3 regions of the Ruegeria sp. BF10 genome follow, and region 2 is predicted to be linked to each of the others. Evidence: riboswitches for the same ligand, from Rfam matches in the RefSeq annotation. Region 2 holds a riboswitch; each other region holds the start of a gene.

Evidence for each region. A riboswitch is a leader RNA that binds a small molecule or an ion and turns the genes downstream of it on or off. The one in region 2 is predicted to bind cobalamin.
Region 1: linked by a shared signal. The riboswitch ahead of ACR0DJ_RS09525 (DUF1636 family protein) and the one ahead of ACR0DJ_RS10850 (DUF1636 family protein) in region 2 are both predicted to bind cobalamin.
Region 3: linked by a shared signal. The riboswitch ahead of ACR0DJ_RS17090 (hypothetical protein) and the one ahead of ACR0DJ_RS10850 (DUF1636 family protein) in region 2 are both predicted to bind cobalamin.

What each region holds. Positions count from the first base shown of each region.
Region 1 covers NZ_JBQFTR010000001.1:1,888,961-1,896,249, reverse strand. The annotation lists gene ACR0DJ_RS09540 (cobalamin biosynthesis protein CobG) at 1-582, opposite strand, end outside; gene cobN (cobaltochelatase subunit CobN) at 579-3,872, opposite strand; gene cobW (cobalamin biosynthesis protein CobW) at 3,878-4,933, opposite strand; gene ACR0DJ_RS09525 (DUF1636 family protein) at 4,935-5,309, opposite strand; cobalamin riboswitch at 5,402-5,608, opposite strand; gene ACR0DJ_RS09520 (SLC13 family permease) at 5,835-7,289, opposite strand, start outside.
Region 2 covers NZ_JBQFTR010000002.1:230,883-238,171, forward strand. The annotation lists partial or broken gene ACR0DJ_RS10830 (GH1 family beta-glucosidase) at 1-201, shown strand, start outside; gene ACR0DJ_RS10835 (glucokinase) at 178-1,227, shown strand; gene ACR0DJ_RS10840 (carbohydrate kinase family protein) at 1,268-2,194, shown strand; gene ACR0DJ_RS10845 (D-lyxose/D-mannose family sugar isomerase) at 2,211-2,876, shown strand; cobalamin riboswitch at 2,976-3,172, shown strand; gene ACR0DJ_RS10850 (DUF1636 family protein) at 3,270-3,626, shown strand; gene ACR0DJ_RS10855 (ABC transporter ATP-binding protein) at 3,623-4,396, shown strand; gene ACR0DJ_RS10860 (ABC transporter substrate-binding protein) at 4,413-5,363, shown strand; gene ACR0DJ_RS10865 (FecCD family ABC transporter permease) at 5,365-6,375, shown strand; gene ACR0DJ_RS10870 (inositol monophosphatase family protein) at 6,399-7,178, opposite strand.
Region 3 covers NZ_JBQFTR010000005.1:48,652-55,940, reverse strand. The annotation lists gene ACR0DJ_RS17130 (NAD(P)/FAD-dependent oxidoreductase) at 1-1,026, shown strand, start outside; gene ACR0DJ_RS17125 (hypothetical protein) at 980-1,525, shown strand; gene ACR0DJ_RS17120 (MFS transporter) at 1,525-2,748, shown strand; gene ACR0DJ_RS17115 (DUF3833 domain-containing protein) at 2,745-3,362, shown strand; gene ACR0DJ_RS17110 (DUF3833 family protein) at 3,359-3,901, shown strand; gene ACR0DJ_RS17105 (hypothetical protein) at 3,931-4,155, opposite strand; gene ACR0DJ_RS17100 (hypothetical protein) at 4,270-4,638, shown strand; cobalamin riboswitch at 4,682-4,885, shown strand; partial or broken gene ACR0DJ_RS17095 (IS3 family transposase) at 4,903-5,052, opposite strand; gene ACR0DJ_RS17090 (hypothetical protein) at 5,144-5,440, shown strand; gene ACR0DJ_RS17085 (mechanosensitive ion channel family protein) at 5,796-6,731, opposite strand; gene ACR0DJ_RS17080 (response regulator) at 6,787-7,289, opposite strand, start outside.

The sequences.
Region 1 (7,289 bases), on a different contig from region 2:
CTCGGGCGTGTAGGTTTCAGCAAACCACATTGCCAGCGCGATCGCGTGGTCAATGGCGTCAGTCTCGGTCACGCTCCGCCCGGTTTCGCACCCGTCAGCGCGCAGGATCAGGCCGTCTGCACCTGTTTCCAGACGAATATCCGCCGAATCCGACGCCAGCAGACGTTCGGGGCCCGTGTCGATGGCAAAGCCGAATTTTGCGGGCAGGGCCGGCAGCTCCGCAAGCCGGTCGATCAGGTCACGGGTCAGTCGAGCGGTCAAATCGCCCGCCTGATAGAGCGGTGTAACCAGAATATTCCGGCGTATCTCGATACCGGGTTCCGCATCCAGCAGGTTCAGCGCGGCAAGCTCTTTGAGCAGGGGCTGGTGGTCTTCCTCTTCCACGCCCCGCAATTGCAGGTTGGCGCGATTGGTCAAATCGATCGAGCCGTTGCCAAAACGGTCCGCCAGATCGCACAGTCCCAGAGCCTGATCGACGTCCAGACGCGCCAACCGGGGCCTGACCCTGACGACCAGACCGTCACCGGACATCATCGGACGATGGGCGCCCGGGCACCAGCCCTGAACAATCGGAGCACTCATCTCAATCCCTCCAGATCAGCCCGGATGGAATTCCGGCGCGTGTTCCAAAGCCCGGCCTCAAGCAGCGCGCGGAACCGGTCCTGCATGGCTTGATGAGCTTTGGGATTGGCCTCTTGCAGGAACGCGTCCACCTCTTCGTTGCCCAGCGTGGCATCATGGTAGAGGTCAAAAAGATGCGGTGCGACCGTGCCGGACAGATGCGCGAATGAGGCCATATGATCCAGCGTTGCCGCGATTTCAGCCGCCCCCCGGAAACCATGGCGTTGCATCCCGGCGATCCAGTCGGGATTTGCGGCCCGGGCGTGGACGACACGGCTGATTTCTTCGCGCAAAGTACGGGCACGCGGATTTTCGGGGTTGGTGTTGTCCAGATGGTAAAGCTGCGCGGTTCCGCCGGCGATCTTCTTGGCGGCGGCAAAACCCGCCTCGTGTGTGGCATAATCGTTGGCCAGAAGAAGATCGGTTTCGGTCAGGTCCTGCAAGTGGACAAAACTGTCTGCATTTGCAACGCGTTGGGTGATGCCGTCCTTGTCCTGCGCGATGTGTTCGCCTTCCAATGCAAAGGAACTGGCCTCAAGCCACGCCTCGCCGGCCTGTGCACGGGCCTCGTCGGTATACACCTCGGAAAGCTCGGTCATGTTGACGCCATAGCTTCCGGGCGCAGGTCCATAGACACGCGCTGCCGGCTCCTGCCCGGCATAGGGGTTCCAGTCCGTCGCTTCATCGCGCGCGGCCAATGCGCGAACCGCTTGGCCAAACAAAGCAGACAACGTCGGGAATACATCCCGGAACAGGCCCGACACCCGCAATGTCACGTCCAGGCGCGGGCGGCTCAGGTCAGTGATCGGCAGAACCTCGATGCCGGAAACCCGCTCGGACCCTTTGTCCCATACGGGTTTGACACCCAGCAGGTGCAGCGCCATAGCGAATTCTTCGCCGGCGGTGCGCATGGTGGCTGACCCCCACAGATCGACGATCAGCCCCTTCGGGTAATCGCCTTCTTCCTGAAGATGGCGTCGCACCAGTTCCTCGGCCAGTTTCACGCCTTGGGCATAGGCCGCACGGGTCGGGACCGACCGCGGATCGGTGGTGTAAAGGTTCCGCCCGGTAGGCAGAACATCTGACCGACCACGATAGGGTGAACCCGAAGGCCCGGCATCGATCCGTTTGCCCTCGAGCGCTTTGATCAGCGCGTCGCGTTCGGCATGGGCTGACGGGGCCGGATCGAAATTGCCCGTCACCTCGGGCACGCGCCCGAAGATGTGCAGCCCGTCGCCAAACTGGCTTTCCTTGATGTCACAGACAAAGCGGTCGATGCGGGTGATGGCCTCGGCGGTGCAGGTTGCCTGATCGAGGCCGAGATCGCTTTCCAAGCCGATGGCCTGCGCCTCATCTCGGATATCTTCATGCAAGCGGTCACGGCGTTTGGGGTCAAGCCCGTCGGCGTTGGAAAACTCATCCAGCAGCGATTCAAGCCGCACCATCCGATCCGGCGTGCCGCTGTCCTTCATCGGCGGTGGGATGTGGCCCAGCGTGACGGCTCCGATCCGGCGCTTGGCTTGCGCGGCCTCGCCCGGGTCGTTCACGATAAACGGGTATATCACCGGCAGATCGCCGATCAGCGCCTCGGGCCAGCAATCGGCAGACAAGGCGACCGATTTTCCAGGCAACCATTCCAGCGTTCCATGCGCGCCGATATGGATCAGCGCATCCGCACCCAACCCTTTGCGCAGCCACAAATAGAAGGCGACATACCCGTGGCGCGGGGTGCGCGAGAGGTCATGATAGTCGTCATCCCGCAGCTCGGGCGTGCCGCGTTCGGGTTGCTGCGCGACCAGCGCCTTGCCGCGTCGCATGGCGGTGAAATGGAAGGCCCCATCGGCACAGGCCGGATCATCTTGGGGCGCGCCCCATACGGTGTGCAGATCGGTGCGCAGGGTCTCGGGCAATTCCGCAAGCGCATCCAGATAATCCCCGAGCGACCACGAAATCCGGGCGTCCAGAAGAGTGTCGGCAATCGGTTCGCCAGTCGCGATGTCATAGCCTTCTTCATCAAGATCCGACAGCATCGCCTCGGCCGAAGCCAGCGCGTCAAGGCCAACCGCATGCGCCATCTGCCAGTCTTTGCCGGGATAGGTGGACAGGATCAGCGCGGGAATCTGATCTGCCTTGGGTTTGTCATTCAGTGCAAGCCAGCCCGATACACGGTCGATGATCGCTTCGATCCGGTCCGGTTCGGGCCGATGTGCAAAGCGCGCGTATTCCAGATGCGGATCACGTTTGCCTGGTTCCTTGAAAGACGCGATTCCCGCCGAAATCCGCCCATCGACCTCGGGCAGTACCACATGCATGGCCAGATCGGCGGGGGACAGCCCGCGTTCCGCCTCGGCCCAGGCTTTGCGGCGCGAGGTGGCGAGAGCGACCTGAAACACCGGCACTCCTGCCGCGTCCAGAGGCGATGTTCCCGACGCGCCTTTGCCCGAAAATGAAGTGGCGTTGACAATGGCGGATGGGTTCAGCGCAACAACCTGGTCCCGCAACCAGTCGGCGGCTACAGGCGCCTTGAGCGACGGGGCAAACAGGCCCACCGCCTCGAACCCACGGGCGCGCAGGCTGCGGATCAGGGCCGCGATCGGGGCGGTGTCCGCCGAGGTCAGGTAAGCGCGGTAGAAGGTGACAAGGATGCGTTTGGCGTTACCTTCGAACGCGGTTTCCACCGGGATTACGCCCCGATCCGGACACCACGCGCCACATTCGGGCAAGGTCTTGGCGCCCATCACCGGCCCGGCATAAAGCCCCGCCGCCAGCGCCATCTGCGCCAGCGCCGCCTGTGCCGCGACCTCGCCGCCGGTATCGCACAGATGCGCCAGCCGCCGCAGGGTGGAAACGGGCAGGGTGGAATAGTCGTCCAGCCGCGTGTCCTCGCGCCCGTCGGCGGGTAGCACCGCCAGCGCGATGCCTTTGGCCTGTGCCAGCGCCAGCACCTGCTGCAACCCGTAGGACCAGTAGGGAACCCCGCCGATCAGACGGATCAGAATGCCCTTGGCGCCCTCCAACGTCTGTTCGACATAGGTATCGACCGACAGGGGGTGTTTCAGCGCCGTCAGGTTGGCCAGCCGCAACGAGGGCATCCGCCCCTCGGGCCCGCCACCACGATGCCAGCCCGCCGCGAAAGCACCCAGGTCGCTGTCCGAAAAGGACAGCACCACCAGATCCGCCGGGCTCTGGCCCAGATCGGTCGGGGTCTCGGTTTCCTCGAGCCCGTGGCTTTCGCGGAAGACGATGTGCATGGGTCTTACTCGGCAGCCTCACGCACACCCACGAGGATTTCGCGGATTTCCGCTTCTTTGATATCGTCATGCTCGGCGATGACGACCAGACGCGAACGGCGTTCTTCGCCGGGTTCCCACGGACGGTCATACTGGTGCCGTACCCGTGCACCGACCGCCTGAACCAGCAGGCGCATGGGTTTGCCCTGAACGGCAGCATACCCTTTGACCCGCAGGATGTTCAGCTCATTCGCCAGACGCTCGATATTGGCCACCAGTTGGGTCGGATCGGCTTGCTCGGGCAACTCGACGATGATGCTTTCGAAATCGTCATGCTCGTGATCATGGTGGCCGTCGTGATGCGAGGGCCGGGCGTCCATGTCATCCTCGGCGGCGGCTTCCAGACCCAACACGACGCGAACGTCCACGGCACCTTCGGCCACTTCGACCACGGGCAGGGGGCGCGGCGCCACGGCGGCGATGATCTCGCGCGCCTTCGCCACGCCTTCGGGGCCGGCGAGGTCGGGCTTGGTCAGCAGGATGATGTCGGCGCACGAGATCTGATCCTCGAACACTTCGGACAGGGGCGTTTCGTGGTCGATCGAGTCATCGGCCATGCGCTGGGCGTCCACCGCTTCGACATTGGGCGCGAAACGACCGGCGGCCACGGCCTCGGCATCGGCCAGAGCAATAACGCCGTCCACGGTGATCTTGGAACGGATATCGGGCCAGTCGAACGCCTTGAGCAACGGTTTGGGAAGCGCCAGTCCCGAGGTTTCGATCAGGATGTGATCCGGTCGCGGCTCCAGCGCCATCAGGGCCTCGATGGTGGGAATGAAGTCATCTGCCACGGTGCAGCAGATGCAGCCATTGGCCAGTTCCATGATGTTTTCCGCCGGGCAATCCGGGATGGCGCAGGATTTCAGGATGTCGCCATCGACGCCCACATCGCCGAACTCGTTGACCACGACAGCAAGGCGCTTGCCCTGCGGGTTCTGCATCAGGTGACGCACCAAAGTGGTTTTGCCCGAGCCGAGAAAGCCGGTGATCACTGTGACGGGGAGTTTTTCGAGGTTCGACATGTCAGGCTCCAATCGGGGGAATGCGCGAGGCACAGTTCTTGCGAAAATGTTCGGGGCGTTCGCGCCATTTCACCAAGCCATCTTCAGTGGCCAGATACTTGGTCGCACCGTCGACAATGACGTCGACATGATCTGTTTCGCTCAGGTTTTCGTACACGAAGGTCCAACGGCCCGGCCCGCCGCGCAATACGATCGAACAGCCTTGATCGCAGTTTGAAAGGCATTCAACGGCTTTCAGGGTGACACCGTCGGGCAGGTCCGCCTGTTCCAGGGCCTTGTGCAACAAAGCGCCCGGGCGTTGCGCGTCATCTTCGACAGGCAGGCCGCGACGGCAGGTGGTACAGACCAGCAACTCGACTGGTGTGGTCTCGGTCATGTCTCTCATCCCCCCAAATCCTCTTCGCGGGGGACGGGGTTTCATGCGGGCCACGATTGGTCACGGACCCGACACCGGAACACCCCGCCCGGTTTCAACTTCGGTTGTTGGCAGGTCTCCCGGCTTGCGGATGCCAGAGGCGGGCCTCTGTCGGATGTCCCGCCTTCCCGGCCTTTGGGCCAGTGGCATTGGGCATCCTCTCCGTTCACGGTCGCGGGGGCGGCTGCGTTTGGCGGCATGACCGTTGACGCATTCCCTTTTCATCGGCTGTCACCGACACCAACGAAAGGGACATGCGGCACCGCTGGCCTGCTTGTCAAGCGAGTCGCGCGCAACAATGATGCAGAGGAGTAGAAAGCGACCTGTGGGCGTCGATGGGCGGCATGTCGTGCGGGGTTCAGCCTGAGATGGGCCCAGAGACCAACGGTATCTCTGCCAGGGTCGTACACTGTGGTGAGCGGGTGGCTCAAGGGAACCTGTCCCGATGATGGGAAAAGACCACCGAATACCCCGGATCCTCTCGCGCTAATAAATGACGTTGATCATGAGCAGCGAGACGACCAGAAACAGCACAGTCATGATCCCTCCGGACCGCACGAAATCCATCACCTTGTATCCTGCCGGCCCCATGATCAAGGCATTTACCTGATGGGTTGGGATGATGAAGCTGTTCGATGTTGAAATGGCGACGGTCAGGGCAAAGACGGCCGGATTCCCGCCAGCCGCTATCGCAATCGATACCGCCAGAGGCACCAGCAGAACCGTGGCCCCCACATTTGACATGACCAAAGAAAAGGCCGTCGCCAGAATGGCGATGCCGGTTTGCAGCGACCATAGCGGCCAGCCGTCCAGAATTATCATGATCTGCTGGGCGATCCACGCAGCGGTGCCTGTGTTCTGTACGGCTTGTCCCAACGGTATGAGGCAGGCGAGCAGGAAAACGGTGTTCCAGCCGACCGCGCGGTATGCCTCATCCACGCTGAGCACACGGGTCAACATCATGCCCACCGCTCCGGTAAGAAGGCAGAGCGAAAGTCGGACATCCGTGAACAGGATCAACGACAGCGAAATGGCGAAAAATGCCAGGGCCCAGCCGACTTTTTGCGGCCTCAGCTCGTCCTGTGGAAAGTCCGTTGTCACAACGACGAAATCCGGATCTCGTTTGATCCGCATCAGGTTGTCCCATCTGGTATGCGCCACGAGCATGTCGCCCGCCTGAAACTTTTCGAGCCCGATCTGAGTGGATTCGTGATCCTCGGTCTCGACATGGCTCAGCGTCTCTTCGCCGCGGTGAATGGCCAGCAGCGACATCCCGTAGGTCTTGCGAAACAAAAGCTCGCGGGGGCATTTGCCGATCAGCTTGCTGTCGGGCGTGATGACCACCTCGGCCACGCCTGCATTGGTTGGGGCGAACTCTTCGACGAAAACGTCCAAGTCGGGAAGAACGGTCAGCCCGTATTTCTCGGCGAATTTCTCGACCTCCCAACGGCGGCCGACGATGGCCAGCCGACACGGCGCTGCAATTTCCGCTGTCAAAACCTGAACCATCGAGGTTTTGCCGCGATAGAAGGTGGAAATGATGTACAGGTGGTTTTCGTGGTTGATGTCGGCCAGAATCTCGCCGACCAGGGGGCTGTCCTCGGGCACCACGACTTCGAACACATCGGCTTTGAGGCCATAAACCCTTTGCAGGTATTCCTGTGTCCCTTGTCCGGTACCCGTATTGTCAGGCTCTTCAGCCTCGGGCAAAACCCAGCGTCCCAACAGCAAAAAGTAACCAATTCCGGTCAGGATCAGAACCGCACCGATCGGCGTGACCGAAAACAGGCCGAAGGGCTCCATTTTCTGAGAGGTCGGCAGACTGTCATTAGCCGTCAGGATCAGATCGTTCAGCAGGATAAGAGGAGACGACCCGACCATCGTCATTGTGCCGCCCAGAATGGCGCAGAATCCCATCGGCATCAGCAGGCGCGACAGCGG
Region 2 (7,289 bases):
TATCTCGACAGGCACCTTGCGGCCGTGCTGGACGCTTTGGCACAAGGTGTTCCGGTGAATGGCTATTTTGTCTGGTCGCTGCTGGACAATTACGAATGGGCCTTCGGGTACGAGAAGAGGTTTGGACTGGTGGACGTGGATTTCGAAACACTTGCGAGAACGCCCAAAGCGTCTTTCATGGCGCTGAAATCCGCCCTGTCCGAGGGTCAGAGCGTCTCTCAGCCGTTAGCGCAACCATTTGGTGCCGTGCATGAGCATTGGAATCTGGTCGCGGATATCGGGGGCACGAACACACGTCTGGGCGTCGTCACGAATGGCGAATTGGCAGATCTTCGGAAACACCCGACAGGAACATTGGAAAACCTGCTGGAGGCGCTCCATGATCTCAGGGACGAGATCGGAACCAACCCACAGGCCGTCGTCGCTGCCGGAGCCGGGCCTGTCAGGGACGGAACGATTCAGCTGACCAACGCGAACCTGGATCTCTCGGAGACAGAGTTGGCAAATGCAACAGGAGCGCAGCGCACCTTTGTGATAAATGATTTTACCGCCGCGGCATGGTCTGTGGCCGAGGTGACCCGGTCGGATGTTGCCGTCTTGCAGGGTCAGGTAGCGCCGCCCGCAGGCACACGATTGGTTGTTGGCCCTGGAACCGGACTCGGCGTTGGCGCCTTGCTTTATTCCGAAGGCAGGTATCACACGGTTTCCGGCGAAGGCGGGCATGTGGGTCTGTACCCGCGCCATCGCGACGAAGTTGATATTTTTGAAGCGGCGCGTCGTATCGCACCGGGCTGTTTCTTTGGGGACAGCCTGGCACTGGAAGCAGAAATGTTCCTGAGCGGAACCGGCCTGCCGGTCCTGTATCAGGCGGTTGAATTGGCAGCCGGTCATGCGCGGACACAGGAGCGCTCTGCGAAAGAAATTCTGAACGATGCCCGCAGCGGCACCGATCTCATCGCCGAAAAAACGGCGCAGATTTTTACCACTCATCTGGGTGCTTTGATGGGTGATCTGGCAGTCACCTTGATGCCGGAGGGAGGCGTTTTCCTTGTGGGCGGCGTTGCCGAGAAAAACCGCTGGCTTTTCGGTGACACCTTCAAGGATGCGTTCAACGGCGGCGGCCGCTTCAGCGATTTGCGCCGTTCCCTGAACCTTTACGTGTCTGAACAGGCAGAGTTCGGGATCATCGGCGCAAACAACTTCTGCAAGAACGCGCTGCGACAGTAACCAGCCAAACCGAAATTTCTATTCCGAGAAGGACCAAAACATGATCCTGTGCTGTGGTGAAGCGCTGATAGATATGATTTCAGAACCGACCGTGTCGGGTGCACTGGGCTTTGTGCCACATACCGGTGGTGCAGTTCTGAACACAGCCGTCGCGATGGGACGTCTGGGTGTTCCGGTTGGGATGCTGACAGGTTTGTCATCGGACATGTTCGGCCAGCAATTGATCGATGCGCTGAAAGCCAGTCATGTGGACACGACACATGTGATCATCTCGGACCGTCCTACCACGCTTGCCTTTGTGCAACTTTCGGAAGGGCACGCGACTTACAGCTTTGTTGATGAAAACACCGCGGGCCGGATGTTGCTGCCCGAAGACATGCCCGATCAGCTTCCTGCTGTCTCTGCCCTGTATCTCGGCGGAATCAGCCTTGCGTGTGAACCTTGCGCAGATGCTTATGCCGCCCTCCTGGACCGCCACGGTTCCGACCGGGCGGTGATGCTGGATCCGAATATCCGCCCGGGTTTCATCAAGGATCAAACCCGGTTCAGAGCGCGTTTGAACCGCATGATCTCACAAGCGGATATCGTCAAGGTTTCAGACGAGGACCTGGACTGGATCATTCCGGGCGCTGAATCCGAAGCCGCGAAGGCGTCTGTGCTGTTGCAGGCGGGTCCTTCCGTTGTCATCTTCACGCGTGGCAGCGACGGGGCGCACGGCTATCTGGCGGATGGTTCCGAAGTCTCGGTTCCTGTGAAGCCCGTTGAAGTGGTCGACACGATCGGCGCAGGTGACACGTTCAACGCCGGCGTCCTGACCGGTCTCAGCCGTGCAGGGCATCTGACCAAATCAGGTCTGCGCGGATTGACGGCTGAAAGCCTGCAAGCAGCCATGGAGCTGGGCGCTGACGTGGCGGCCGTGACCGTTTCCCGAGCCGGGGCGGAACCCCCCTGGGCGCACGAGCTTTGACCTGCGGGATGGCATGATGAAACGATCCGAAATCAACCGTATCAAGACCCAGGCACAAGCATTCATTCAGTCCTTCGGTGCCGTGTTGCCACCCTTTGCGGATTGGTCGCCCGAGAAAATGCGCAGCCCTCTGGCGGAAACGATCCGCGGCCGCGGGCTGGGATGGGACATAACCGATTACGCACAAGGCCGTTTCGACGAACTTGGACTGTTTCTGTTCACTCTGCGCAATGGCGAGGCGAAGGATCTGAAATCCGGGCGCGGGATGCTCTATGCGGAAAAACTACTGATCTCGAAAGACAATCAGCTTTCTCCGATGCACCGGCATATCGTCAAGGCAGAAGACATCATAAACCGGGGCGGCGGCGACCTCGTTCTGGAAATTCATGCGTCGGATCCAAACGGTGGCGTCGACCGCGACAATCCGGTGACGGTCCCAAGCGATGCCTGCCCTGTAACCTTGCAACCCGGAGAACACTTGCGGCTGAAGCCGGGCCAAAGCGTAACTTTGATGCCCGGCATCTGGCACGCTTTCTGGGCCGAGCGCGGCGATTGCCTTATTGGCGAGGTATCGACCGTGAATGACGACCGTACGGACAATGTGTTCGAAGAGCCGATCCCACGGTTTTCGAAGGTCGAGGAAGATACCGATCCGGATTTTCTTCTTGTATCAGACTATTGACACCGTTCGGTCCGGGCTGGCGCAGCAGGATCGCTGGCTCAACTGTTGCAATTCCATCCACCACCCTTTCGCCTGCCGCTTGACAAGTCTGGCATAGCCGGACTAGCTGAGCGGGATGGTTCCGTAAGGGATGAAAATGGGAACACGGTGCGGCGCTGGAATGTGCCAAGTCCGTGACTGCCCCCGCAACTGTAAGCGGAGAGCGACGCCACTTCACCACTGACCCGTATGGGTTGGGAAGGTGGGCCGAGCCTTGACCCGCAAGTCAGGAGACCTGCCATCGCATGGTAACCAACCCGGGGCGGGGCGTCCCCGAAGGAGGCTTGATGGCGCGTTTGCGTAATATCTGGGTATGTGCCCTCTGTCTGCATCTGGCAAACGACGGAGACGGCAATGACCTGCTATTCTGATCACTACGTTCTGATCTGTTCAACATGTCAGGGGACGATGCCTGCCGAGGCTGCGCAAGACGCGCTGGATGCTCAGTTGCCTGACGGTTTTGAAACCCGAATGGTGGCCTGCATGGCAGGTTGTGAGCGGGCCATGACCGTCGGATTTCAGGCCGCAGGCAAAGCGCAGTACCTGTTCGGCGACATTAAGACATCACACGACCTGGATGCCCTGGTCGAATTCGCGACCCAGTTTGGCGACAGCGACGATGGCTGGACCAGCGCTTCGGACCGCCCCCCTGCCCTTTTCGCAAAGACCCTGTCGCGAATACCCGCTTTGCCAACCCGGGGGACATCATGAGCTTTCTGGTTGCCGAGGATCTGGAGTACTACGCGCTCAATGGTGATATCCTGTTGCAGGATGTATCCTTTCGTCTGGAAGAAGGATCAATTCTGGCAATTGCCGGGCCGAACGGCGCCGGTAAGACCACTCTGTTGAAACTGCTGTGCGGGATTGAACGGATTGCCTTGGGTGATGTTTGGATAGAAGGCCAAAGCCTTCGTACCCTGTCCGCCCGCCAACGCGCCCGCTCCATTGCTGTGGTCGGACAGCAGGAAATGCCCGACGGACGGATGCGCCTGCAAGACTACGTTGCGCTGGGACAAATCCCGATTCAGGGCGAACGTTCGGTGGCTCAGCACAAGGCTGATCTTGAACGGGTGCTGACGACGACCGAACTGTCGCATTTTGCCAACAAAACGATGGGTCAACTGTCGGGCGGAGAACGTCAGCGCGCACATATCGCGCGCGCGCTGGCCCAGAATCCGTCGTTGCTGTTTCTGGACGAGCCAACCAACCATCTGGACCCCGATGCCAAGGGGCACATGCTGTCTCTGGTCGCTGATCTGGGGGTAACGGTCGTCATGATCGTCCATGATCTGGTCATGATCCCGGAATTCGCCAGCCATGTGGCGTTGATGAAAGCCACGCGTCTGACAGGGTTCGGGCCTGTTGGCGAAGTTCTGACCCCAGACCGGGTACGTGAGACATTCGGCGTGGATTATCTGTGCTTTCAGCACGAAGGCCGCATGATCCCCGCACTGGATATCCGAAAACGGAAATTGTCATAATAACAGGAGCTTACATATGATGCAGAAACTCTGGCCGGTGGTCGTCTTCGCTGGCTTGGCAGGTGGCGCGGCAGCAGAGGGCGTCACCGTGGACAATTGCGGCGAACCGCTGGCTTTTGACTCGGCGCCGGAACGTCTGGTCGTGCATGACATGAACATGACGGATATGGCCTTTGCGCTCGGCCTTCAGGACAAGATCGTGGGGCTTACCGGAATTACCGGCTGGTACAAAACAAGCCCTGATTTTGATGCTCAGCGTGGCGATATCCCAGAGCTTGCCCCCAAATACCCGACCATTGAAAACCTTGTGGCCGTCGAACCCGATCTGTTTTTTGCCGGTTGGTACTATGGCATGAAACCCGGCGGTGACGTCACGCCCGACACGCTGGAACCCTTTGGTATCAAGACCATGATTCTGTCGGAAAGCTGCGTGCATCTGGACAAGGATCGCCCCGAGGCCAGCATGAACCTGTTGTTTGATGACGTTCTGCGTCTGGGCACGGTCATGCAGGTCGAGGACAAGGCCGAGGCGCTGGTTGCCCGCTGGAAGGACCAACTGTCCGCCATCGAAGCAAAAACAGCCGATCTGGCAAAGCCCCGCGTGTTCCTGCTGGACGGGCCGGCCGATGCTCCGTTTACCGCCGGCAAGTTCGCCATTCCCGATGCAATGATCGCAGCCGCGGGTGGCGAGAACGTGACGCATGATCTGGATACCAGCTGGGGTCGCACGTCGTGGGAGGCCGTCGCCGCGGCTAACCCGGAATTTCTGGTGCTGCTCGACTATCAGTCCGGCAACGGCGCAGAGGACACTTTCCAGTTCCTCAAGGATCACCCGGTAATGTCACAAACGGACGCGGTAAAGAACGAGCGCTGGATTGGCCTGCGTTACGAGGAACTGACGCCCGGTCCGGCAAATATCGAGGCGATCGAGAAGATGGCGAAGGCGATGCACCCGGAGATCAACTGATATGGTCCAATTGGGCCGTTTGATTTTGCTGGGGGCGGTTGTTCTGACCGCCCTTTTGCTGTTGTCCATCGTCTACGGGACCACCCCAATCCCCGTGCGCGAAGTTTTTTCAGCCATCGGCCTTGGAACCGGTCTGGTGGACGGAGACATGTCGCCTTTGCACCGGATCGTCTTCGACCTTCGCCTGCCCCGCGCCCTGTTTGCCGCCGTGATTGGTGCGGGACTGGGCGTCGTTGGTGTTGTTTTGCAAACAACGACGCGAAACGATCTGGCAGATCCGTTTCTGTTCGGTCTGTCCTCTGGTGCAGCTGCTGGCGCCGTTCTGGTGATCACCGTCACGGGTGATGTATTGGGAATCTGGACGTTGCCGTTGGCGGCGTTTTGCGGCGGTCTGATCGCATCCGGCATTGTTCTGGCGCTGGTTCAGGGCTTGCGTACGAGCGCACCCGAAAAACTGATCCTTGCTGGCCTGGCTGTGTCTTTTCTGTTTTCCGCGATCACCAATTACCTGATTTTCTCTGGCGACAATCGCGCTGCGCATTCGGTGATATTCTGGATGCTTGGCGGTCTGGGACTGGCAAGATGGGAAACCTTCCCGCTTGTCCTGATCGGATTGGGCCTGATCCTGAGCTATTCCCTTTACCGCAGCCGGTGGCTTGACGCGCTGCTGACCGGGGATTTCACAGCCTCGTCACTGGGAATTCCCGTTCAGGGCCTGCGGTTCAGCATGTTCTTCGTGGCCGCGTTGGCGACGGCCAGTTTCGTATCCGTTGCCGGTGTCATCGGCTTCGTCGGGCTGATGGTGCCTCATATTGCACGCGGCATCGCCGGAACTCTGCATCGAAACCTGCTGATCGTCTCGGCCATCGTGGGCGCCATTCTGCTGACACTCTCTGATATCTTGTCACGCCTTCTTCTGGCTCCGCAGGAGTTGCCCGTCGGAATCGTCACAACGTCAATAGGATCACTTTTTGTCTTTTTGTATTTATTCAAATCCGATCGCGGGAACTAGTTTCCAAAGGTCGCGCAACACTGTCATTTCTCGACATTGATGAGGTCAAGCAGTTCTGCGTGCAGTTCAGGGGTTGCGGCGGAAACGACCGCGCCATCTGAATCGAGGGTCAAAGCGTGCCCCTGCCAATCGGTCATCACGCCGCCAGCAGCCGTGATCAGAGGTGAGAGCGCCAGATAGTCATAAGGTTGCAGATCGTAATCCACCACAGCATCGACATGGCCCGAAGCAAGCAAGGCATGGGGGTAACAATCATAGGCAAATCGGCGCGTCTGCCCTGCATTTATCAGCCGGCTGAACAGATCAGGATGATCGCGATAAATCTTGTCCCCTTCGTTCACATACAAAACCGATTGATCCAGACGCGTGGTGTGCGACACCTTTATCGGTCGCCCGTTCAGGCTGGCGCCGTCACCAACCACACCCAAATAGGTCTCATGCAAGGCCGGCATTCCGACCAGCCCCAACCGAGGGTGCCCATCCACAAGGTGCGCCAAAAGAAACCCGAACAATGGATGACCGGACAGAAACGAACGGGTTCCGTCAATCGGGTCAATCACCCACATATGACGCCCGTCGCCTGCTTCTTGCCCGTGCTCTTCGCCAAAGATGCCGTGCGTGGGGAAATGCTGTTTCAAGTAGGTGCGTACTTCTGCCTCAACTGCCTTGTCGGCCTGCGTCACCGGGCTTTCATCCTGCTTGAATTCAATGCCCAAAGATCCCCGGAAAAACCGCATCGCGGACTCCGAGGCAATACCGGCAATCTTCATCGCGTGCTCAGTCAACGCATCTGGGGTTACCATTTCCGGTCCTTTCGGCTGAAGTCATCCAATTTCCGGCGGATGAAGGGTTGCTTGCCCTGGAGGCTGAATGAGGCGTCATGAGGTTCAGTCTTCAGATTGGCGTGAGGTGTG
Region 3 (7,289 bases), on a different contig from region 2:
GAATATGGGTTGAACAACCTGCGCACTCTGACCGCTCAAAAGCGCAACCTGGCGCGCCCGGCCTACTATAAAATGATCGCCGATATCCTGCGGTTTGGCAAAGAAGCCCCCGAAGCCGCCAAGGACGACGACACCACGATTGGTGAGTTGGTGGACCAACTGCGGCTGGGTCACTGGTTTCGGCACAATTATCTGATGCCGATGTGCGGTGCCATCTGGTCTACGCCGGTCGAGTTCGTGGATCAGTTCCCCGCACGTTCTTTGGTACAGTTCTTCCGCAATCACGCTTTGCTGGCAAGTGGTCGTGCAAACCAGCATCAATGGTACACGGTCAAAGGCGGCAGCATAGAGTATGTTCGCCGAATCGACGCAGCCCTTCGTGCGCGGGGGGCAGAAATACGTTTGGCCAGCCCTGTTCAGAATGTATCCCGTGACGAGATGGGCGTCACCATCCACAGCCAAGGGGCCGTGGATCAGTTCGATGAAATCATCCTGGCCACCCATTCGGACCAGTCGCTTGCCATTTTGGGTGAAGGCGCGACCCCCGCGGAAGCAGCTGCATTGGGCGCGATCCGCTACCAGCCGAATACGGCCATACTGCATTGTGACCCAGGTCAGATGCCAAAGCGGCGCGCCTGCTGGTCAAGCTGGACCTATCGTTCGCAAGCCGGAGATGTGGGCGTGACCTACTGGATGAACCGGCTTCAGAACATTCCGGACAGTGACCCGCTGTTTGTAACGCTGAACGCCTCAACAGAAATTCCCGCGGATAAAATCTATGATCAGGTCGAATTTGCCCATCCGGTATTCGACAAGGCCGCCCTGAAGGCGCAAGGGCAAATCCGCGAGATGCAGGGACAGAACCGAACCTGGTTTGCCGGCGCTTACAACCGGCACGGATTTCACGAAGACGGGATAGCCAGCGCGATGCATGTCGTTGCTCGAATAAATGGTGCCCCGCAAACCATCGGAGCTGACAATGGCATTCCTGGGAAAGACCCGGCCATTTCTGTCGCCGCCGAATAAGGCGATATGGCGCACGGCGTTTCTTGCACTTTCTTTGCTGATCCCCAATGGGCTGATCGCATCGCCGGTCACGGAAGAGCTGAACGATGCCCAACTGCGCGGAACCGCGACGTTCCGGTATCTGGGTTTTCCGATCTATGACGCCAAACTTTATACGCCCAAGGGCGCGCCGTTCAGTTGGAGCGAAGATATCGCCCTGCAACTGACCTATCGCAAGAACATCAAGAAGAAAGCGCTGGTCAACTCGACGCTGGACGAGATGGACCGCATCGGCCGTTCAGCGCCCGTTCGCGACGAACTGAACCGGTGTTTCAAGACCGTGGCAAAAGGGGACAGCTATCTGGCGGTTTCCGACGGTCCCGACAAGATCAGTTTCTGGCTGAACGGGCAAAAGACCTGCACCATGGCCTATCCGGGCATCAAACGCAGTTTCATGTCCGTATTCCTGGGGGACAACACGCGGTCCGCGTCCTTCACGCGCAGGCTACAGGGGCGATGATGCTCTATCCCCGGGTCAGTCTTTATGCGCTGATGCTTGCTGCGGCGGGTATTCCTCTTTATATCCACTTGCCGCGCTTTGCAGCCGTGAACCTGGGTATTGGCCTTGGGGTCATTGGTGCCGTTCTGCTGGTGATCCGTTTGGTGGATCTGGTGCAGGATCCGTTGATTGGTTGGGCAATCGACCGATGGCCCGGCGGCCAGCTTGCATTTGCGGCGATGGCGGCTTTGGGGCTGGCGATCGGGTTTCCCCTGCTTTTCAATCTGCCGCAGGGTGCCAGCGTGCCGGAACTGGTCGCAATCCTGATCTTGCTGTTTTCAGCATACAGCCTGGGAACCATTCTTCTGTATGGTCGCAGCGCAACTTTGGCAAAGCGCACCGACCCGAAAGAGCTGATGACACTGGCCGCCTATCGTGAAGGCGGGCAGTTGACCGGCGTGGTCATCGCAGCCAGCGCACCAGCCCTGTTGTTTGCTTTCGGGGCAAAATCCCAAGGCTACCCCGCTTTCGGAATGTTTCTGGGACTGCTATCCATTCTGACCCTGGTGCTGACTGTCCCGATCTGGCGACGGACCCCGATAACAGGAACAGGTTTGTCTTTTTCTGGACTGGGTCAGGCCGGCGGCTTGCGCCTTCTTGCACTGGCTTTGGTAAACAGCCTTCCGGTTGCCATCACTTCAACCCTGTTTCTTTTTTTTGTGGAAGACCGGCTGCAACTGCCGGGCAAGGCGGGTCCCTTGTTGATCCTGTTCTTCCTGAGTGCAGGCGCGAGCGTCCCGCTCTGGGCAAAGCTCAGCAACAGGATTGGCCCGAAACAGACCCTGATAATCGCCATGCCGCTCTCGATCGCTGGCTTTATCGGCGCGGCCACACTGAGTGCAGGAAACCTTACCGGGTTCGCCGTCATCTGTCTCGCCTCGGGCGCGGCCCTTGGCGCGGATATGGTCGTGTTGCCCGCCATGTTCTCGGTCGTGCTGACCCGGGCCGGGCTGAACGCATCAGCCGCGTTTGGCATCTGGTCCTTCGCTGGCAAACTGGGCCTCGCCCTGGCTGCCTTTTTCACTCTGCCACTGCTGGAACGCAGCGGTTTCACCCCCGGTCAAACCAATTCCGCACAGGCACTGACCACACTCAATCTTGCCTATGCGGTGCTGCCCTGCATCCTGAAAGTCGGAGCGTTCGGGATGGTGTTGACCCTGCCTACCGAGGTCACAAGAAAATGAACGCTTTCACCATCATCCTTCTGGTCCTTCTGACCGCTGTCTTCATCCGCACAAGGCTGCTGAGTTTTCGCGCGCAATCGCCGTCCGATTACAGCGGCACCGGGCCAGGTTTTTCGCTGAAAAAACACCTGAACGGAGAGATCTTGTCCGAGGGCCTGATCTATGGCCCCAACGGCAAAATGTCGAACAGCTTTGTCGCGCGCATGTCCGGTGAATGGCAAGGCAACGCGGGCACGCTAACCGAGTACTTCACGTATTCCAACGGAAAACAGATGACCCGCAAATGGTACCTGACGCTGGGAACCGGAGACACATTCACGGCAATGGCGGATGATATCGTGGGCGAAGGTCGGGGTGTCATCTCGGGGTCAACCGTGAAACTCACCTATCGCATCATCCTGCCCGAGGACGCTGGCGGGCATACTCTGGATGTCACCGACTGGATGTACCTGACAGAAACCGGCGTCATCATGAACCGGTCCGAGATGCGCAAATTCGGCATCAAGGTCGCGGAACTGGTCGCCACGATGCGTGCAAACCCGAAATCAAAACCGATCCACGCGATTGGTTCGAACGGGTATGACGCGACTTCGGAAGGGAAGCCGTTGCAATGATCACCTTTCGCTCTTTCATCGCCTGCGTCGCCATCACGAGTCTCGCGCTTCTGGCGGCCTGCTCCAGCAAACCCAAAGTACCAAAAACATTTCTGTCGGACCGACAGTTGAACCTCGAGGAATTCTTCGACGGTAAAACCGTGGCCTACGGTCAGTTTCAGGATGTTCTGGGAAATATCCCCCGCAGATTCACAGTTGATATCGACGGGACATGGGACGGCGAAACCCTGACCCTGATCGAAGACTTCGTCTACGATGATGGCGCGACGGAACAACGCATCTGGACATTGACCAAAACCGGAGAGGATACATGGACCGGTACGGCGCCTGGCGTACTGGGCACCGCCAGCGGGATTGAACGCGGGGATACGTTCAACTGGAAATACAAGATCGACCTGCCGATCAAGAACGGGACCATGCGTGTCAAGTTCGACGACTGGATGTGGCTGCTGGATGACGACCGTCTGCTGAACCGCGCGTATGTCTCACGCTATGGCGTCCGTCTGGGTGAAGTCATCCTGTTCTTCGAGAAGAAATAGGGCCGCCAGGCCCGGTTTCATCACAACAGTCAGTAGAAAATAAACTCGTCCACCAATGCGGTCGTCGATCCCTTGACCTCTCCGGCCGTGTTCGCCCTTGGCCCGTCCGAGGCTGCGCCCTCGGCGCGTTCGCCGCATTCGATTTTCAAACGCGCGCGTTCTATCTGCCCCCAGAGGAAAAACAGACCATCCCGTTTTCCCATGAGGCGCGCAGGAACCCTTGCCCGCAAAACACCTGTTTTCGGTTTTGGCATCTGCTCTCTTACTGCCTCCGGTGTTTTCCACCATTGTCGGAAAACGTAATGGTTTTTCCGAAAAAAGACAATTTTTTATGGACAAAATGAGGTTTTCTACCATCCGTTGACAGGATGGGCTGGCAACTCTCGCATGACGGATATTCGCCGTCTTTACCTGCCTCATGGCAAGCCAGCACCATCCCGCACGGATCAACGTCACCCAAACGGGCATTGCTGCAAACCGCTTTCCTTTGGCCTGACACTCTCTTTCCCAGCCAAGGTCAGGCGACGCGCAACGTTTCGTTTCTGATCACAGCGACCAGGCCGTCGCCGTCGCGGTTGGGGGTCAGTTTGACGGCGTGGATGTCAGACGTGGCCGCATACACCGCAAGGCCATTGGACCCGCAGAACGCCGTGCTTGCGGGCCTGCCACGCCCCTCAGCCAAGGACCGTGATCCCGGTGCTGTCCACTTTGCCGGAATGTTTCCATGTCTGTTTTGAAACCGGAAATGCCGCCAGCATTTCAGCGCCCAAGCGGGTAAAAAGTACGCTGCCATCGTGAGGTGCCGCTGTTTGATTCTCAGGCAGCGGAGAATTGGGAAGCCGGTGGAATTCCGGCACTGCCCCCGCAACGGTAAGGAAGGTCAGGTTCGACAATCAACCACTGGGACGAGGATCCCGGGAAGGTGTCGCAACCGGGTGCAAGCCCCTTTCAAGTCCGGAAACCAGCCTTGCAGATATGTCAAACCGCGGGTGGCGGTGGGGGCACGGGTTTCGGACGTGGTCCTCGCCCTTGAGGCCGTCCAGCACGATCCTGGTCTTCTCTTCGGCCGAATACTGTTTGCGTGTGGCACGGCGGATGTCATTGACAACCTTCTCGCCGTGGCTCTTGCGTGTTCCGGGTTTCTGTCTCATCTCCACTCCTTGGTGGGTACGATGTGCCAGAAACCCTCTCTTATCAAATCGACTTAAACTGTCCCATTGGCGCTGACGTCACACAAGCAGGGTGGAAAAACCGGAAAAGGACGCAGGAAACCAGTTCAAAGTCGTCGTCACTCCGGGCGAGTTCTTTGACAAGCACGGGAGCCCGATTTCGACCGAAAACGGCTGCCCCCCCAATCTAAAAGAGGACGTTCATCGTGCCATAGTGAGCGTTTCGGATTCAGAGGAAGCTGTCACTTTGCAACGGAGACAAGACGAGTCGGGCGCTGAGTTCATGCGTCGCTTCGACCAGACAGGCATCGAGATAGGTAAGAAGGTTGGCACGACCCTTTGCCTGCCCTGGGATGCCAAGTGGACTTAATTGCATGTTTGAGCTTCGAGCCAGCCGGAGTCTGAGCGTGAAATGACTGAGTAGGATCATATTGACCAGCGCTGGGCCTACCAAGACAGGTACTGCCGCTCAGGTTCTAGCCCAAGGATTACTATTCGTGACAATCTCCTCTGGCTTGTGTCTCTTCGTTGCCATGCTGATCTTCGGTTTTCCCAAGCATAATGGCGGACCACTTCATTGGGAGAGGATCAGGCCAACTCATTTTGGCGTTTCAGTCGCGGCAATCATTTTAGCGACCCAGCCCGATGACCGCACCTCCGTTGCTCAAACCCCTAATTTTGTCTGAAGAGTGCTGGCTTCAGGCATCTGGGGTCAACAGTCAAGGTTACTCTGCCGCGATCGCTTTTTCTCGCTGAGTCTTTTCGCCTTCAATCAACAGAGTGCGGGTCGGAAACGGAATATTGATATCCGCTTCGTCCAACGCCTCTTTGACTTTGCGCTTCATGTCTGCCTGGTATTGGAAGTAGTCCGAAGACTTGCACCAGACGCGGACAAGAAAATCGACGCTGCTGCTGCCAAGATTGTTCACCTGGATGAACGGTTCGGGGTCAGCCAGCGAACGGGCGTCCGACATGATCGTCTCGCGAATGACGCGCTCGGCCTCCGCCAAGTTGACGCCGTATCCAACGCCAAACGTCCACTCGGCACGACGGGTCTCGTAGACGGAATAGTTCTTGATGGTGTTTCCCCACACCTCGGCGTTGGGAACGATAACCTTGACGTTCCCCATATCCGCAATTTCGGTGTAGTTCAGGGTGATATCTTTTACAGTTCCGAGCACCCCATTCACGTCGACGAAATCGCCGATCTTGAGCGGCCGGAACAGGATGATCATCACGCCGGCTGCAACGTTGGACAATGTGCCTTGCAACGCAAGACCAATGGCCAAACCGGCGGCACCGATCAGCGCGATGATCGACGTCGTCTGCACCCCGAACGTGTTCAGAATGAACAGCCCGGTAAACGCCAGGATCGTATAGCGCGCCAGATTGCCAAGAAAGTTGAACAACGTATCGTCCAGGCGTTCCGATTTTTCACCGACGCCCCGGATCTTCCGGCTGACATATCTTGAAATCACAAGCCCAAGCACCAACAGGATCAGCGCGGCGATCGTGTTCGCGACAAGGCCAAGAAGGGCCTCGAGCGTCAGCAGGTCGCTCAGCGATTTCCCGTCATACAGCTCGGTATTCAGAACTTGCGACAGTTCGGCCCAAACGGTGTTCGTCACGTTCTCTGCGGTCTGTGCAATCTCGTTTTCCATGGTGTTCCTCGTGTTTCATCGCCTGAGTTTTTTCTTGCAGCGCGGTCCTGCCGGGTCAGACCTCGATCACGGCGCTAGAGGCAAAGAACATGGCCTGGCTGACGGCCGATTTGACCTGTTCTTCGGTGTAGGGTTTGGAAATCAGAAAGGCGGGTTCGGGGCCTTTGCCTGTCAGAAGGCGCTCGGGGAATGCGGTGATGAAAATGACGGGGCAATCGCCGTGCTGGGCAATGATGCGGTTCACCGCATCGATTCCGCTAGATTTGTCCGCCAGCTGAATGTCCGACAGGATCAGGTCGAACGGCTCGCGCTTGGCCAGGTCAATGGCGGCGGTCTCGGTGCGTGCGACCCCGATGACCTGGTGGCCCAGGTCGGCCACCATCGTCTCAAGATCCATCGCGATGATTGCTTCGTCTTCGATGATCAAAATGCGGCCAGAAGTGTGGCGAGCCATTTCCTCGTAGGCGATATCGATCAGCTTCTGAGCCTCGGCGGGTTCTATCTGCATAATTGCGGCGATATCGCTGACCGAGAACTCTTCGACCGTCCGTAGCAGCA